One region of the Variovorax sp. AC194 genome, then DNA from elsewhere that is predicted to be linked to it. Evidence: riboswitches for the same ligand, from Rfam matches in the RefSeq annotation. Region 1 holds a riboswitch; the other holds the start of a gene.

Region 1 (7,379 bases):
CGTCCGAGAAACGCATGAGCTGCGTCGAACTCGTGATGGGCATGATGCCCGGCACGATCGGCGTGTCGATGCCGAGCTTGCGCACATCGTCGACGAAGCGGAAGTAGGCCTCGGGGCTGAAGAAATACTGGGTGATGGCCGAATCGGCACCCGCCTTCACCTTCGCGGCGAAGGCCTGCAGGTCGGCCTCGGGCGAGCGGGCCTGCGGATGCACTTCGGGATAGCAGGCCACCTCGATATGGAAGTCGCGGCCCGTTTCCTCGCGGATGAAGGCCACGAGATCGCTCGCGTAGTGGAATTCCCCGCCGATGCCGTAGCCGCTCGGCAGGTCGCCGCGCAGCGCCACGAGGCGCTTGACGCCCATGGCCTTGAGTTCGGCCAGTTGCTCCCGCACCGTGGCCTTGGTGGCACCGATGCAAGAGAAATGGCTGGCGGCATCGACGCCTTCGCCCAGGATCTCCTGCACCGCACCGAAGGTGCCCTGGTGCGTGGAGCCGCCGGCACCGTAGGTGACCGAGCAGAACTGGGGCTTGCGCACGTACAGCTGCTGGCGCACGGCGCGCAGCTTGACCGCGCCTTCGGGCGTCTTGGTCGGGAAGAATTCGAAACTCAGCGGAAGGCGCACCTGCGTCTCCTTAGGAGCCGTTCGCGCCGGACGCGCGCACGGCGTGAATGAAAAACTCGCGGTTGCCGTCGCCACCGGCGATCGGGCTGTCGAACCACTGCAGCACGCGCAGCTCGAGCGCGGCGCACGCATCGCGCAGGCGCTTCTCGACGATCTCGTACATCGCCGCATCGCGCACGATGCCGCCCTTGCCGACCTGGCCGGGCTGCAGTTCGAACTGCGGCTTGACCAGCATCAGGAGCTGGCCGTCGTCGGCCAGGAATTCGACGACTGCCGGCAGCACCAGCGTGAGCGAAATGAACGACAGGTCGCCCACGATCAGGTCGAAACGCAAATCGGACGGCGCTTCGCCTTCTTCCTCCTGCAGATCGTCCGGTGACAAGGCCCGCGCATTGACGCCCTCGATGGCGACGACGCGCTCGTCCTCGCGCAACTTCGCATGCAACTGCCCGTGGCCGACATCGACACCCACGACCTTCGTCGCGCCGCGTTGCAGCAGGCAGTCGGTGAAGCCGCCGGTCGACTGGCCCACATCGAGGCACAGCTTGCCGGCGGGATCGACACCGCTCACAGTGAGCGCGCCTTCGAGCTTGAGTCCGCCGCGCGAGACGTAGCGCGCCTCGGCCGCGTCGTCCAGTTCGAGCTCGGCGGAATCGGGCACCTCGTCCTTGTTCTTGACGACCGAGCGCCATGCGTCGCTCGTGCCCGCATCGCGCCAGCGCATGCCGCCGGCAATGAGCCGCACGGCCTGCGAACGCGACGCGGCGAGGCCGCGTTCCACCAGCAATTGATCAGCGCGCATGGACGCTTAGTAGCGGTACGTGTCCGGCTTGTACGGGCCGTTCTTGCTCACGCCGATGTAGGCGGCTTGCGAGTCGGTCAGTTCGGTCAGCATGGCGCCGACCTTCTTCAGGTGCAGGCGCGCGACCTTCTCGTCCAGGTGCTTGGGCAGCACGTAGACCTTGCCGGCCTGATACGCGTCCTGCTTGGTGAACAGCTCGATCTGCGCGATGGTCTGGTTGGCGAACGACGACGACATCACGAAGCTCGGGTGGCCCGTGCCGCAGCCCAGGTTCACCAGGCGGCCCTTGGCCAGCAGGATGATCTTCTTGCCGTCCGGGAAGGTGATGTGGTCGACCTGCGGCTTGATCTCTTCCCACTCGTACTTCTCGATCGACGCGACGTCGATCTCGTTGTCGAAGTGGCCGATGTTGCAGACGATGGCCTGGTCCTTCATCTTGGCCATCGTGTCGTGCGTGATGACGTCCTTGTTGCCGGTGGTCGTCACGAAGATGTCGGCCTTGTCGGCGGCGTATTCCATCGTCACGACCTTGTAGCCTTCCATCGCGGCCTGCAGGGCGTTGATCGGGTCGATTTCGGTGACCCACACCTGGGCGCTCAGGGCGCGCAGGGCCTGGGCCGAGCCCTTGCCCACGTCGCCGTAGCCGGCCACGCAGGCCACCTTGCCGGCGATCATCACGTCGGTCGCGCGCTTGATGCCGTCCACCAGCGATTCGCGGCAGCCGTACAGGTTGTCGAACTTGCTCTTGGTCACCGAGTCGTTCACGTTGATGGCGCGGAACAGCAGCGTGCCCTTGGCGCTCATCTCGTTCAGGCGGTGCACGCCGGTGGTGGTCTCTTCGGTCACGCCGATGATCTCGGCGGACTTGCGGGTGTACCAGGTCGAATCGACAGCCAGCTTGGCCTTGATCGCGGCGTACAGGATGCGTTCTTCTTCGCTGGTCGGGTTGGCCAGCACGCCCAGGTCTTTCTCGGCGCGTTGGCCCAGGTGCATCAGGAGGGTGGCGTCGCCGCCGTCGTCCAGGATCATGTTGGGGCCTTCGCCCTTGGAGTCCTTCGGGCCGAAGTCGAAGATGCTGTGGGTGTAGCCCCAGTAGTCTTCCAGCGACTCGCCCTTGATCGCGAACACCGGCGTGCCCGAGGCGGCGATGGCCGCGGCGGCGTGGTCCTGCGTCGAGAAGATGTTGCACGAGGCCCAGCGCACGGTGGCGCCCAGGGCTTGCAGCGTCTCGATCAGCACGGCCGTCTGGATGGTCATGTGCAGCGAGCCCGTGATGCGCGCGCCCTTGAGCGGCTGCGCCTTCGAGAACTCTTCGCGGATGGCCATCAGGCCGGGCATCTCGGTTTCCGCAATGCGGATTTCCTTGCGGCCCCAGGCGGCGAGGGACAGGTCGGCAATCGCCTGGTCGGCGGTCAAAACGGGGGTGGGCTTGAGAACAGCGCTCATGAGAACTCCAAAACTGGTTTGAAAGATGCCACTGCGTACGGGGGTCTGACGGAAAAGGACTCACCGCGAGAACAGCGGGTGAGCGTGGTTGCGATGTGGTCCGAGCCTCACGCCTTGATGGCGCTGCAACGCTCCTCGGAACGGCGGATTGTAGACGGGGTGCCAGGCCGAGCCAACCGCTGGGGTATCCCACATGACGGGAAGCGCGTTTCGTTGTCGAGGCGTACATTGATCCGCACCCCAACACCAAGATGCAAGACGCAAGACCCCCCATGTTCTCCAGAATCCCCTCGACCCTGCTGGCCTCGGCCGCACTTCTCGCCGCTGCCGCCCTCCCGGTCATCGCCTCCGCGCAAGCGGCCTCCGAACAAGTCCGCATCCGCGGCACCATCGTCCGCGTCGACGCCAAGACCCTCGTCGTGCAGGACCGCGGCGGCGAAGTCGTCAGCCTCGCGCGACCGGCCGACATGCAGCTGTCGGAGGTCTACCAAATCAAGCTGGCCGACATCAAGAAAGGCAGCTTCATCGGCACCGCCGCCATGCCGCAGGCCGACGGCTCGCAGAAGGCGCTCGAAGTCGTGGTGTTCCCCGAGGCCGCACGCGGCACCGGCGAAGGCCATCGCCCGTGGGACCTGTTGCCCGAGAGCACCATGACCAACGCCACCGTCGCCGACCTGGCCGCGGCGCCGAAATCGGTGAAGGGCGGACAGCAGCTGCGCCTGACCTACAAGGGCGGCGAGAAGACAGTCATCGTGCCGCCCGACGTGCCGGTCGTGACCTTCCGCCCCGGCACCGATGCACTCCTGGTGCCCGGCGCCAAGGTGCTGGTCAATGCGCAGGAAAAGAACGGCACGCCCACGGCGCTGCGCGTGACGGCCGGACGCAACGGCTTCGCGCCGCCGATGTAAGCCTTCGCGGCAGTCGCGGGCATTCGCGGGCTTCGCGATACAGGCATTCAATATCCAAGGGAAATCCCGCAGGCATTTTTGTTGCCGCGGGGACCTTGGCCGTGCCGGTGCGGCGTATCGTGGCGAGGGACTTTTGCCGTCCGGCCGGTCCTTGCCATTCACCCGTTCACCCGACACAGGAGATACCGCACCATGGCCACTGCCAAGAAAGCCGCCGCCAAGAAGACCACCGCCAGCAGTAGCAGCAGCAGCGCCAAGACGGCCGCTCCCAGCGCCGCCGACATGCTCAACCCGCTGAAGAACTTGAAGGGCATGACCGATCGCCTGCAGGAACTGAACCTCACCGGCGGCGCGGGCAAGCTGCTCGAGAACGGCCGCAAGGATTTGCAGGCGCTGATGCAGGCCAACGAAAAGTCCTACCAGGGCCTGCAGACCGTGGTGCAGCGGCAGACCGAGATGATCAAGAGCGCCATCACCGAATGGCAGACGGCCGCCAAGGAAATGCCGGGCAAGGACGCCAAGGCCAACCTCGCCAAGCTCGACGAACTCGGCCGCCAATCGTTCCAGCGCGCCATCGACGACATCAAGGAGCTGGCCAACCTTGCGGCCAAGTCGCAGGCCGATGCCTTCGACGTGGTGCGTCAGCGCATCCAGTCCAACGTGGACGAAGTGACCAAGCTGCTGCAGCGCAAGTAAGCGCAAGGCGCTCGCGCGATGACCGCCGTCCCACCCCGCACCGAGCGCCGCACGCTCGCCAACGGCATCGAGATCGCGTGGGACAGCTTCGGCGACCCCGACGCGCCGCCGCTTCTCCTGATCATGGGCCTCGGCGCCCAGATGGTCGCCTGGGACGACGCGTTCTGCGCGCGCCTGGCCGAAGCCGGCGGGCACCGCGTGATCCGTTTCGACAACCGCGACATCGGCCATTCCACGCACCTGCCGCACCTGGGCATTCCCGACATCCAGGCGCTGATGCTGCAGGCCATGGCGGGCAAGCCGCTCGCGGTGCCCTACACGCTGCGCGACATGGCGGCCGATTGCATCGGCCTGCTCGACGCGCTCGACATCGACCGCGCGCACATCGTGGGCGCATCGATGGGCGGCGCCATCGGGCAGGAGTTGGCCATCCATCACCCGGAGCGCATGCGCTCCTTCACCAGCATCATGTCCACGACCGGCAACCCGGCGCTGCCGCCGCCCACGCCCGAGGCGATGGCGGTGCTGTTCTCGCCCACGCCGCTCTCCTTCGATGCCTTCCTGCCGCACTACAGGAAGGTCTGGCATGTGCTGCGCGGCCCCGACTTTCCGCTCGACGAGGCGCGCGACGCCGAGCGCGCGCAGCTCATCTTCCTGCGCGGGCTCAACCCGGGCGGCGTGGCGCGCCAGCTGGCGGCGATCTTCGCGTCCGGCAACCGCAAGCCCGCGCTGCGTGACGTGCAGGTGCCCACGCTGGTGATCCACGGCGACGCCGATCCGCTGGTGCCGGTGGCCTGCGGCGTCGATGTGGCCGATGCCATTGCGGGCGCGAAGCTGCTGCGCATTCCGCGCATGGGCCACGCGCTGCCGGTGTCGATGTGGCCGCAGATCATCGACGCCATCGCCGCGCACACCGGGCAGCGCCGCGACCATTGACCGACCGATAGACGACGGGGCCTCTGTCCATGAACAAGTTCTCCCCCCTCGACCCGATGGCCATGTGGCGCGAGCTCACGGCCCAATGGGAAAAAAGCACCAACGAATTCGCCAACGAGACCATGGCCTCGGACCCGTTTCGCCAGGGCATGCACGGCGGCATGAACGCATCGCTCACCGCGCAGAAAGGGCTGGGCGAGCTGATGGCGCGCTACCTCACGATGCTCAACCTGCCCACGCGCGCCGACATCCAGGCGCTGGGCGAACAGTTGCAGCGCATCGACGATCACTTGGCGAACATCAGCCGCGCGATGGAGGGCGGGCGCGGTCCTGCAACCTCCGCGGCCACGGCCGCGCCACCCAAGCCGCGCCGCACCAAACAGCCGCCGCAAGCTGCCGCCGCCGTGAAAGCCCCGGCACCGCCCCCCGCACCGAAGCGCCCCGCAAGAAAGCGCAGCGCGCGATGAACGCCATCGCCGACGCACTCGCCCTGCCGGACATCGGCGCGGAGATCGAGCGCGCGATCCAGCGCAACATCAAGGGCCTGGACTTCCTCACCTCCGCCACGCCCGCGGTCGGCCAGACGCCCAAGGACGAGATCCACCGCCGCGGCACGCTGAGCCTGTACCACTACCGCCCGCTGGTCGACGAGATCTACCGCGTGCCGGTGCTGATGGTGATGGCCACCACGAACCGCGCGTACATCTTCGACCTCGCGCCCGGCCAGAGCATGGTCGAGTACCTGCTGCTCAAAGGCTACGACGTCTACGTGATGGACTGGAACGCGCCGCGCGCCGACGAGAAGCGCCTGCGCATCGAGGACTACGTGCTCGACTTCATTCCCGATTCCATTCGCCGCGTGCAGGAAGATTCGGGCGAGGAAGACATCACCATCGCCGGCTATTGCATGGGCGGCGTGCTCTCCACGCTGTACGCGGCGCTGCACCCGGGCGGACCGATGAAGAACCTCGCGCTCTTCACCACGCCCATCGACTTCAGCCGCATGAAGCTCTTCCATGCGTGGTCGGACCGGCGCTATTTCGACGTCGACCGGCTCATCGACACCATCGGCAACGTGCCGCCCGAGATGCTGTTCGCCTCCTTCGACATGCTGCGTCCCGCGGGCCGCGGCGCCGGCGTGGTGCAGCTGTGGGACAACATGGCCAACGACGAGTTCGTGAAGTCGTACCGCATGTTCGACCGCTGGGGCGCCGAGATGCTGCCGCTGGCCGGCGAGTACTTCCGCCAGACGGTGAAAGAGCTGATGTGGGACAACAAGCTCTTCAAGGGCGAGCTGGTACTCGGCGGGCGCAAGGTGCTGCTGGAAAACATCAAGGTGCCGGTGCTGCACGCGCTCGCGCAGCACGACCACATCGTTCCCTACGAGGCCGGCCAGCCGCTCATCGCGAACATCGGCTCGGCCGACAAGGAAGAGGTCGTCCTCAAGGGCGGCCACGTCAGCCTGGCCGCGGGCGCCAACGCGGTGCGCCGGCTGTGGCCCAAACTCGACGACTGGCTTGGAGTGCGATCGACATGACCATCACCTTGGCCTCTTCCTCCCGCAACTACCCGCGCATGGTGCCGAACGGCGACGGCGACATCGAGCTGCGCCTGATGACCGCGTACGACGCCCCCGCCGTGCTCGCGTTCGCGAAGGCGCTGCCCGCGCACGACCTGCTCTTCTTGCCGCGCGACATCACCGAGCCCAAGGTGATGGGCGCGTGGGTGCGCGCCATCGAGCGCGGCGACATCGACAGCGTGCTGGCGGTGCGCGGCAGCACAGTGCTCGGCTGCGCGGCCGTCATCCGCGACCCGCATTCCTGGTCGGACCACGTGGCCGAGCTGCGCGTGCTGGTCGCGCCGGCGCTGCGCGGCAGCGGCCTCGGCCAGCAACTAGCGCAGGAGGGCTGTGCGCTGGCGGTCGAGCGCGGGCAGGAAAAGATCGTTGCGCAGATGACAGTCGACC
Region 2 (7,379 bases), 3.3 Mb from region 1:
GACACGGCAACGATATGGATCGCAGGATCGTTCAGCAGCGCGTCCAGGCAGTCGCCGTACATCCGGGTGTCGAACACACCGACACCCGTTGCATCGAGCGGATTGCGCGGAGCGCCGAACGCGGGGAGCACGGTCTTGAGGTGCGCCACGGTCGCATCGTTCAATTCCGGCAGATCCAGTCCGCAGCGCTCGGCGATGTCGCAGGTCATCGACAGTTCGCCGCCGCTCACATTGAGAACGCCGAGTCCCGCGCCCTGCGGCATCGAGCCGATCGTGGAAAACAGCGCGACGGTCTCGACCAGTTCGTCGTAGTCTTCGACCAGGGTGACGCCGTGGCGCCTGAAGAATGCCAGCAGCGCCGTGTCGGAGCTCGCGATCGCACCGGTGTGCGCGGCGCTCGCGGCAGCACCGGACACGGACCGGCCGACCTTCAATGCCACGATCGGCTTGCCCGCCTTTCGCATCTGCGCGGCGGCGCGTGCGAAGGCCGAAGGATCGCGCAACGTCTCCACGAAGAGCGCGGCGACCTTGGTGCGCGGGTCTTGCGCCACATAGTCGAGGTACTCGGGAATATCGGTCACCGCCCCGTTGCCCAACGACACCAGGTGGCTGAACTTGAAGCGGTTCAGGCTGCTCAAGGCGATGCATGCAGAACCCGAATGCGAGATGAGCGCGATGTCGCCCGCCTCCAGCCCCGCCGGCACGGCAGCGCTGTACAACGCCACGCCGTTCTCGACACTGAAGATTCCCAGGCAATTGGGTCCGCAAAGATTGATCTGGTTGTCGCGGCAGAAGGTGCTGATCTCCACCTGCAGAGCCGCCCCTTGTTCTCCGGTCTCGGCGAACCCGCTTGCGTACAACACCGCGCTGCGCGCACCGGCGGCATGCGCGTTCTTGAGGGCATCGAGGGCCTTGTCCGCGCCCAGCGCGATCACCACGCAATCCACCGATCCGGACAACGCCGTCAGGTCGCGATGGCATGCCAGACCCAGCACGGAATCGGCGCTGGGATGAATGGGATAGATGGCCCCGGCATACCCGACGCGCAGGAGATTCTTGATCACGGTATTGCCCATCGCCTCGGGTCGCGGCGACGCGCCCAACACCGCGATGGACTTGGGATTCATGAGCGTGGACAGGTAATGCAAAGAGGGGCTCCTACGGGCTTGAGAGGCATCGCTCGATCGCCGCGTGAGATGCGGCACCGATGTCGAGAACCGCGACTCTAGGGAGCGCACATGTGCGGGTCAATCACAGATTTTCGGCATCCGCGTACTAATTTTTGACACACACCAGGAGCGCTCGAACACTAGAATTTTTGTTCACCGAGGAGCGCTGCAACGATCACGCCCGCCACTGCGCGAGCTGCGATCCGTCAGGCTCGGAAGACTGCCCGAACCGGCATCCTTAACTGCGCTCACCGACAGAGTGCGGTGAGCCCCCGGTGTTCATCTCGCTCTGACGACAACCCATCACAAGGAGCAAGAGATGAGCGAAAGATTGACATCGAGCCCAACCGGCGATCACGTCGTGGCGGACATCGCGTTGGCCGGCTGGGGCCACAAGGAACTGCGCATCGCGGAGACGGAGATGCCGGGCCTCATGGCCATCAGAAACGAGTTCCTAGAGCAGCAGCCGCTCAAGGGCGCACGCATCGCCGGGTCCCTGCACATGACCATCCAGACCGGCGTTCTCATCGAGACGCTGCAAGCGCTGGGCGCCACCGTGCGCTGGGCGTCGTGCAACATCTTCTCGACGCAGGACCACGCCGCGGCGGCGGTGGCTTCGAAGGGAACTCCCGTCTTCGCCTTCAAGGGCGAAACGATGGAGGAGTACTGGGACTACACCCACCGGATCTTCGAGTTCGGAGGGCCTCGCGGCGAACCTGAAGAAGGCCCCAACCTGATCCTTGACGACGGTGGCGATGCGACCACGCTGATGCACCTGGGCAGCCGCGCAGAAAAGGATCGCAGCGTGATCTCGCAGCCGGCCACTTCGGAGGAGCGCATCCTCTTCGCAGCCATCGAGAAGAAGCTGGCCACGGACCCCACGTGGTACAGCCGCCGTCTGCGTCACATCATCGGCGTGACCGAAGAAACGACCACCGGTGTCTTCAGGCTCAACGACATGAGCATCAAGGGCGAACTCGCCATCCGCGCCATTGCCGTGAACGACTCCGTGACCAAGAGCAAGTTCGACAACACCTATGGCTGCCGGGAGTCGCTGGTCGATGCGATCAAGCGCGCGACCGACGTCATGATCGCCGGAAAGATTGCCGTGGTGGCCGGCTTCGGCGGCGTCGGCAAGGGCTCCGCGCAGGCGCTGCGCGCCCTCAGCGCCCAGGTCTGGGTGACGGAGATCGATCCCATCAATGCGCTGCAGGCGGCCATGGAGGGCTACCGCGTCGTGACCATGGACGAGGCGGCAAGCCAGGCGGACATCTTCGTCACAGCGACCGGCAACCGCGACGTCATCACCTTCGAACACATGAAGCGCATGAAGGACCAGGCGATCGTCTGCAACATCGGGCACTTCGACAACGAGATCGACGTGGCGTCGCTCGAGGCCTGCCAATGGGACGAGATCAAGCCGCAGGTGGACCATGTGATCTTCCCCGATGGAAAGCGGATCATCCTGCTCGCCAAGGGCCGCCTCGTGAACCTGGGGTGCGCGACGGGCCACCCCAGCTTCGTCATGTCCGCCAGCCTTGCGAACCAGACGCTGGGACAGATCGAGCTTTTCACAAGACAGGCGGCCTATGAAAAAGGCAAGGTCTACGTGCTGTCCAAGCTCCTGGACGAAAAGGTCGCGAAGCTGCATCTTGCAAAGCTGGGCGCGCAGTTGACGGAGCTCTCCGACGCGCAGGCCGCCTACATCGGCGTGAGCAAGACGGGCCCGTTCAAGCCCGAGGCCTACCGCTACTAGGGCACGTGCTGCACGTGCTGCACGTGCTGCACATAGCCTTTGCCCGGCGATGTGCGGCAAGTGCTTCGTCGATCAGTCAGCGGTCGGCGGCAACCGAACGCACCGCCGTGCGCAGGTGCTCCACGAAGATGCTTGCGGCCGCGGGCAGGTCGCGATCGGCATGGATGCTGACGTTCAGCGGCCAGCGATCCAGCCCCTGCCCGCGCAGCGGCACATAGGTCATCCCCGCGGGCGCTTCGTGATCGCCGAAGTACCTGTCCACGACGGCAATCGTCAGACCCGCGCCCGCCGACGCGCGCATCAGCTCGAACGAATTGGTGACCAGCAACCCACGCGGGCGAATCCTGGCTTTCGCGAACATGCGAACGTAGCTTTCCCGAATGGTCAGCGACGCATCGGGCAATGCGATGTCTTCGCCGGCGCACTCCGCAACATCGACGAACTCCCGCTGCGCGAACGGATGGCTGCGCGCCACCAGCAAGCAAGGCGTTGTCATGGCCTGTTCGACCACAGAGACATTGAAGGCGTCCGGCGTGATGTACGACAGGGACACGTCGATGTCGTGATTGGCCAGCATTGCAGTGAGCTTGTTGCCGCCCGCGACGATGACCTCGAACACGATGCCCGGGTACGCGGCATGAAAGCGATGCAGGAACTGGGGAACGAACTCCCGCGTGAAGGATTCGGAAATGCCGAACCGGACCTTGCCGGTCCGGATGGTCTTGAGCGACCGGATATCGTCGCGAACCGCGTCCAGGCCCGCTTCGATGCTCTTCGCATAGTTCAGCACCACCTGGCCTTCGGCCGTGAGCTTGAGACCCTTGTGCCCCCGGTGCCGCTCGAGCAGTTCGGCGCCCAGTTCCTCCTCCAGCAACTGGATCAGCCGGGAGATCGCGGAGGCCGCCACTTGCAATTCTTCCGCGGCGCGGCGTATCGAACCCGACCTCGCAACGGCCACGAAGTATTTGAGCGCGTTGCTGCTCACCGGGCGCAGCTCCGCCTTTCGCCGGCCCTGCGGCCCGACGGACGCCGGACCCGTCGCAGTCACCAGTTCGCGCACTTTTCGGCGGCCTGCCGGATCGCCGATGCATCGAACTGATTGGCTCTCCGATAGAAATCCGCGTCGGCAATCATCAGTGCGCTTGCCGGCACCGCGCGGCTGACCTGGCCCGACTTGCGCATGAATTGCTCCAACCGGGACACCGCGGCTGCGTCGACGTTGCCCCAGTATTTTCCGCCGTTGACCTTGTATGCGTCGCGGAAGGAATCGAGCTGGGCCTTGAGCAGATTGGCATCCCACTGCGCCAGCACCGACGGCTCCACCTGCCCCGTGGGCTTCGTGTTGGGCCAGGATTTCCACTGGATTCGGCGAACGCAGTCGGGGTTGGCAAATGCAAACTCGGAAGCTTTCGCCATGCCGCGTGCGATGGCTTCCACCATCTTGGGGTCCGATTCGATCGTCTTGGACATCGCCGCGATGCTGAAGTCGGGCAAGGCACGCCAGTCTTCGCCGCGCAGGTAGCGCATCTTCAAGCCCGCGTTCTCGAAGCCCGCCATGGCAGAGGCCCAGAACATCAGGCCCTGTACACGCCCGCTCTTGAGCGCGTCGATGGCCGGTGCGCCCGCGCCGGTGGCGATGAACTGGACATCCTTGTCCGGATCGATGCCCTTCTCCTTGAGGTAGGCGCGCAGGATGGCGACCCCGCCCGACCCCAGGCCGAACACGCCGATGGTCTTGCCCTTGAAATCGGTGATCGAGCGCAGGGGCGAATCTTCGAGCACGCCGATGCTCCAGTCGACCACGCCGTTGTTCACGACGAGCTTGACCGGCTGGCTGTTGAGCGACTGCGCCTGCACCGCGACGCTCGCGTTGATCTGCGCGAAATCCGCCTGGCCTGCAATCAGCAGCGCGATGGTCTGTGCCGGCGGCGCCAACGGAATGAGTTCGACGTCGTAGCCTTCGTCGCGCCAATAGCCGAGCGCCAGGGGAAGGTTCAGCGTCGGATAGGAGATGTTGAGAACCTGCGTCCCCACCACGATCCGCACCTTCTTCCTCGGCGTTTGCGCCTCTGCGTGCGTGACCGTGAGCATCGCGACGGCTCCCACCAAGATGCCGATCCATCTGACTGCGCTTTTGAACATTTGCTTCACCTGTGAGGAAATCGGATCGACCAGAACTGGTCCCGGCCGGCCATCGGTTCTGCCTTGCGTTCCGTTGGCGCGAAGGAAGCTTGAAAGCCATTGCGCAACAGCGAAGAGACATCGCCATCCGACAGCTGAAGTGCGGACGCGACGGGCATGAGGCTCTCGTTCATGCGCGGGGGATGGCTCTTTGGGGAGGCCGCCACGCATCGATGATTTCGTCTGCGTCGCCTCGCCGGCCTGTTGGGGTGGGTTCATTTCACAATCCTAGGGATTGTGAAAGGTGCCCGGGTTAGCATTTTTCGGTGGCCGTGTTCGCAAAAGTCGCACACCTGCGAAGACCTCGGCAACCGGTCGGCTCGTTCCGTGAAAGTTCTGTCGCCATGGTTGGCCGTGATGTTGAGCCGCCAGGAGCGACAGAAACCCGGAGCCGCGATCGCGCAGGTCTTCAGCTCCCGGTCGCGCCCGCGCAGAGCCATTGCGACGGCGAGCTCTGGTCGAAGGCGCGTTGGGCGTGGGTCGCGTTGGTTGCGTCGCCTCCGCGGTGGTTCGCGGTGCCGCCTGCAGCGACGTTCACCGTCGCGCGACCGGTGTGGCGCTGTCCGACGGAGAACTGTCGCTCGTTCCAGCGGAGTTGCTCGCCGTCACGGTGTAGTAGTAGGTGGTGCCGTTGACCACGGAGGTGTCCGTGTAGCTGCTGCCCGCAACGCCGGACGCGACGGCCTCGTAGGGTCCGCCGCTGAAGGCGGAGCGGCCGACCGTGTAGCCGGTGGCCCCGAAGGATGCCTGCCAGCGCAGCGGGACGGCGCCATCGCCCGGCGAGGCCAGCAACATGGCGGGAGCCGCGGGGACGACGCTCGGCGCACCGCTGTCGCCACCGGTGACCTGCACGTTGCTGAAGACGCTGTTGTTCAGCTTGCCCGTGACCGAAGAGACCACCAATCCAACATAGACCGTGTCGGGAACGGGAGCGTCGATGCGGCCGACATCGGTGGCGGCCCAATTGGTGCCATCGGGAGAAACGTAGCCGGTGATGATGTTCCCGATGCGCTCGAGCTTCACCCAGTGAGTGGGCCCGGCGCTCGCAACCTTGTTCGCGTAGTTCGAGCCCCCGTACACCGCCAGCTTCGTCATGTTCTGCAAGACTTCACTTTTGTAGTTCATCGCCATCCAGGCGCGCGGAGCGCCTGGTTCCAGGCTTGTGCGCATCATCACGCCCGCCACCGCGGACGGGTGGGTGTTCTCGAGCGACTCGACCTTCGCGACGATGGTGCCGTTGCCGGTGATCGCCTTGTAGGCGAAGTGGCAACTGTCGCGTTCGCCCCAGATGTCGTAGCCCGCCCCGGCCACGTTCCATTTGCCGGCGGCATAGGTGGCCGAGCCGGCCGGGCTGGCGCCACCGATGTCGGCACTGCTGAACCCCAAGGTGATCGACGCGGCCGAGGGAATGGGCAGCGCCGGCGGCGGCGTCGCCTTCGACGTGTCGGCGTCCTTCAGGAACATGAAGCTGGCGCCGTCCACCGGCATCCGGAGGCGCCTCTGCGCGATGAAGGGTGCCTGCAGGCCCTTGCGCAGCACGTAGGCGCCATAGATTTGTGTCAGCGCCAGGCTCCCGCCATTGGCGCCGTCCCAGCCGTGCCCGGTGACATCGGTGAGGTAGTAGCGATCGGTGGTGCCGAACGGAAGCGCCGGCGTGGGCACGCGCTCGTTCACCCTCGCGAAATACTCGCCCGCGGCCAAGAGGCGGTTGTCGAAATCGGAATAGATGTCGATGCCTTGGCTCCAGAGCGCCTCGGCCAGCACGGTCAGCGACTTGAGCTGCCCATAGGCATGTCCCTGGTCGCGCAGCGAGTCGCCCAGCATGCCGATGTCGTTGGAGTTGCGCAGCCCGATGTGGGCCAGCGTGCGGGTCTGATAGACGACCCTGTCCAATGTCTCGATGTCGTCGGTGTAGATCGCCATCAGCCCCAGCGCGGCGAGGGACAGTGCGCCCTTGTTGGCTGCACCGAACGAGCTTTCGCCATAGGGGTTCGCCGCCGGCATCAGCACGTCCTTGAAGTACTTCTTGACGACCGCCGTGTCGGCCTCTTTCCAGCCGGGCCAGGTGGTGCGCAGGATTTCCGCGCCGCCCACGAACTGGAGCGCGTAGTCGCCCAGGTCGAGCATCGACTCGCGCCCCGAAAACTCCGTGTGGGTGGTGGCCCACCCGAGCAGGAACTTGCGCGCGTTCACCGCGTACCGCTCGTCACGGGTGAAGTACCACATCAGCGACAGATTCGAGATCGCGACCATGTCGTTGCGCCAGGCCCAGA

Evidence for each region. A riboswitch is a leader RNA that binds a small molecule or an ion and turns the genes downstream of it on or off. The one in region 1 is predicted to bind S-adenosylhomocysteine.
Region 2: it holds a riboswitch for S-adenosylhomocysteine, as region 1 does, so the genes downstream of both, ahcY (adenosylhomocysteinase) here and ahcY (adenosylhomocysteinase) in region 1, are expected to answer to the same signal.

Annotation. Positions count from the first base shown of each region.
Region 1 is NZ_OZ409823.1:1,065,020-1,072,398, reverse strand. Features, by position in the region: gene metF (methylenetetrahydrofolate reductase [NAD(P)H]) at 1-625, opposite strand, end outside; gene ACZYRS_RS05060 (TlyA family RNA methyltransferase) at 636-1,427, opposite strand; gene ahcY (adenosylhomocysteinase) at 1,434-2,873, opposite strand; S-adenosyl-L-homocysteine riboswitch at 2,947-3,016, opposite strand; gene ACZYRS_RS05050 (hypothetical protein) at 3,146-3,781, shown strand; gene phaP (TIGR01841 family phasin) at 3,974-4,477, shown strand; gene ACZYRS_RS05040 (alpha/beta fold hydrolase) at 4,496-5,413, shown strand; gene ACZYRS_RS05035 (hypothetical protein) at 5,443-5,880, shown strand; gene ACZYRS_RS05030 (alpha/beta fold hydrolase) at 5,877-6,950, shown strand; gene ACZYRS_RS05025 (GNAT family N-acetyltransferase) at 6,947-7,379, shown strand, end outside.
Region 2 is NZ_OZ409823.1:4,319,108-4,326,486, forward strand. Features, by position in the region: gene ACZYRS_RS20625 (acetate--CoA ligase family protein) at 1-1,127, opposite strand, end outside; S-adenosyl-L-homocysteine riboswitch at 1,322-1,426, shown strand; gene ahcY (adenosylhomocysteinase) at 1,489-2,925, shown strand; gene ACZYRS_RS20635 (LysR family transcriptional regulator) at 3,002-3,985, opposite strand; gene ACZYRS_RS20640 (ABC transporter substrate-binding protein) at 3,970-5,325, opposite strand; gene ACZYRS_RS20645 (alginate lyase family protein) at 5,641-7,379, opposite strand, start outside.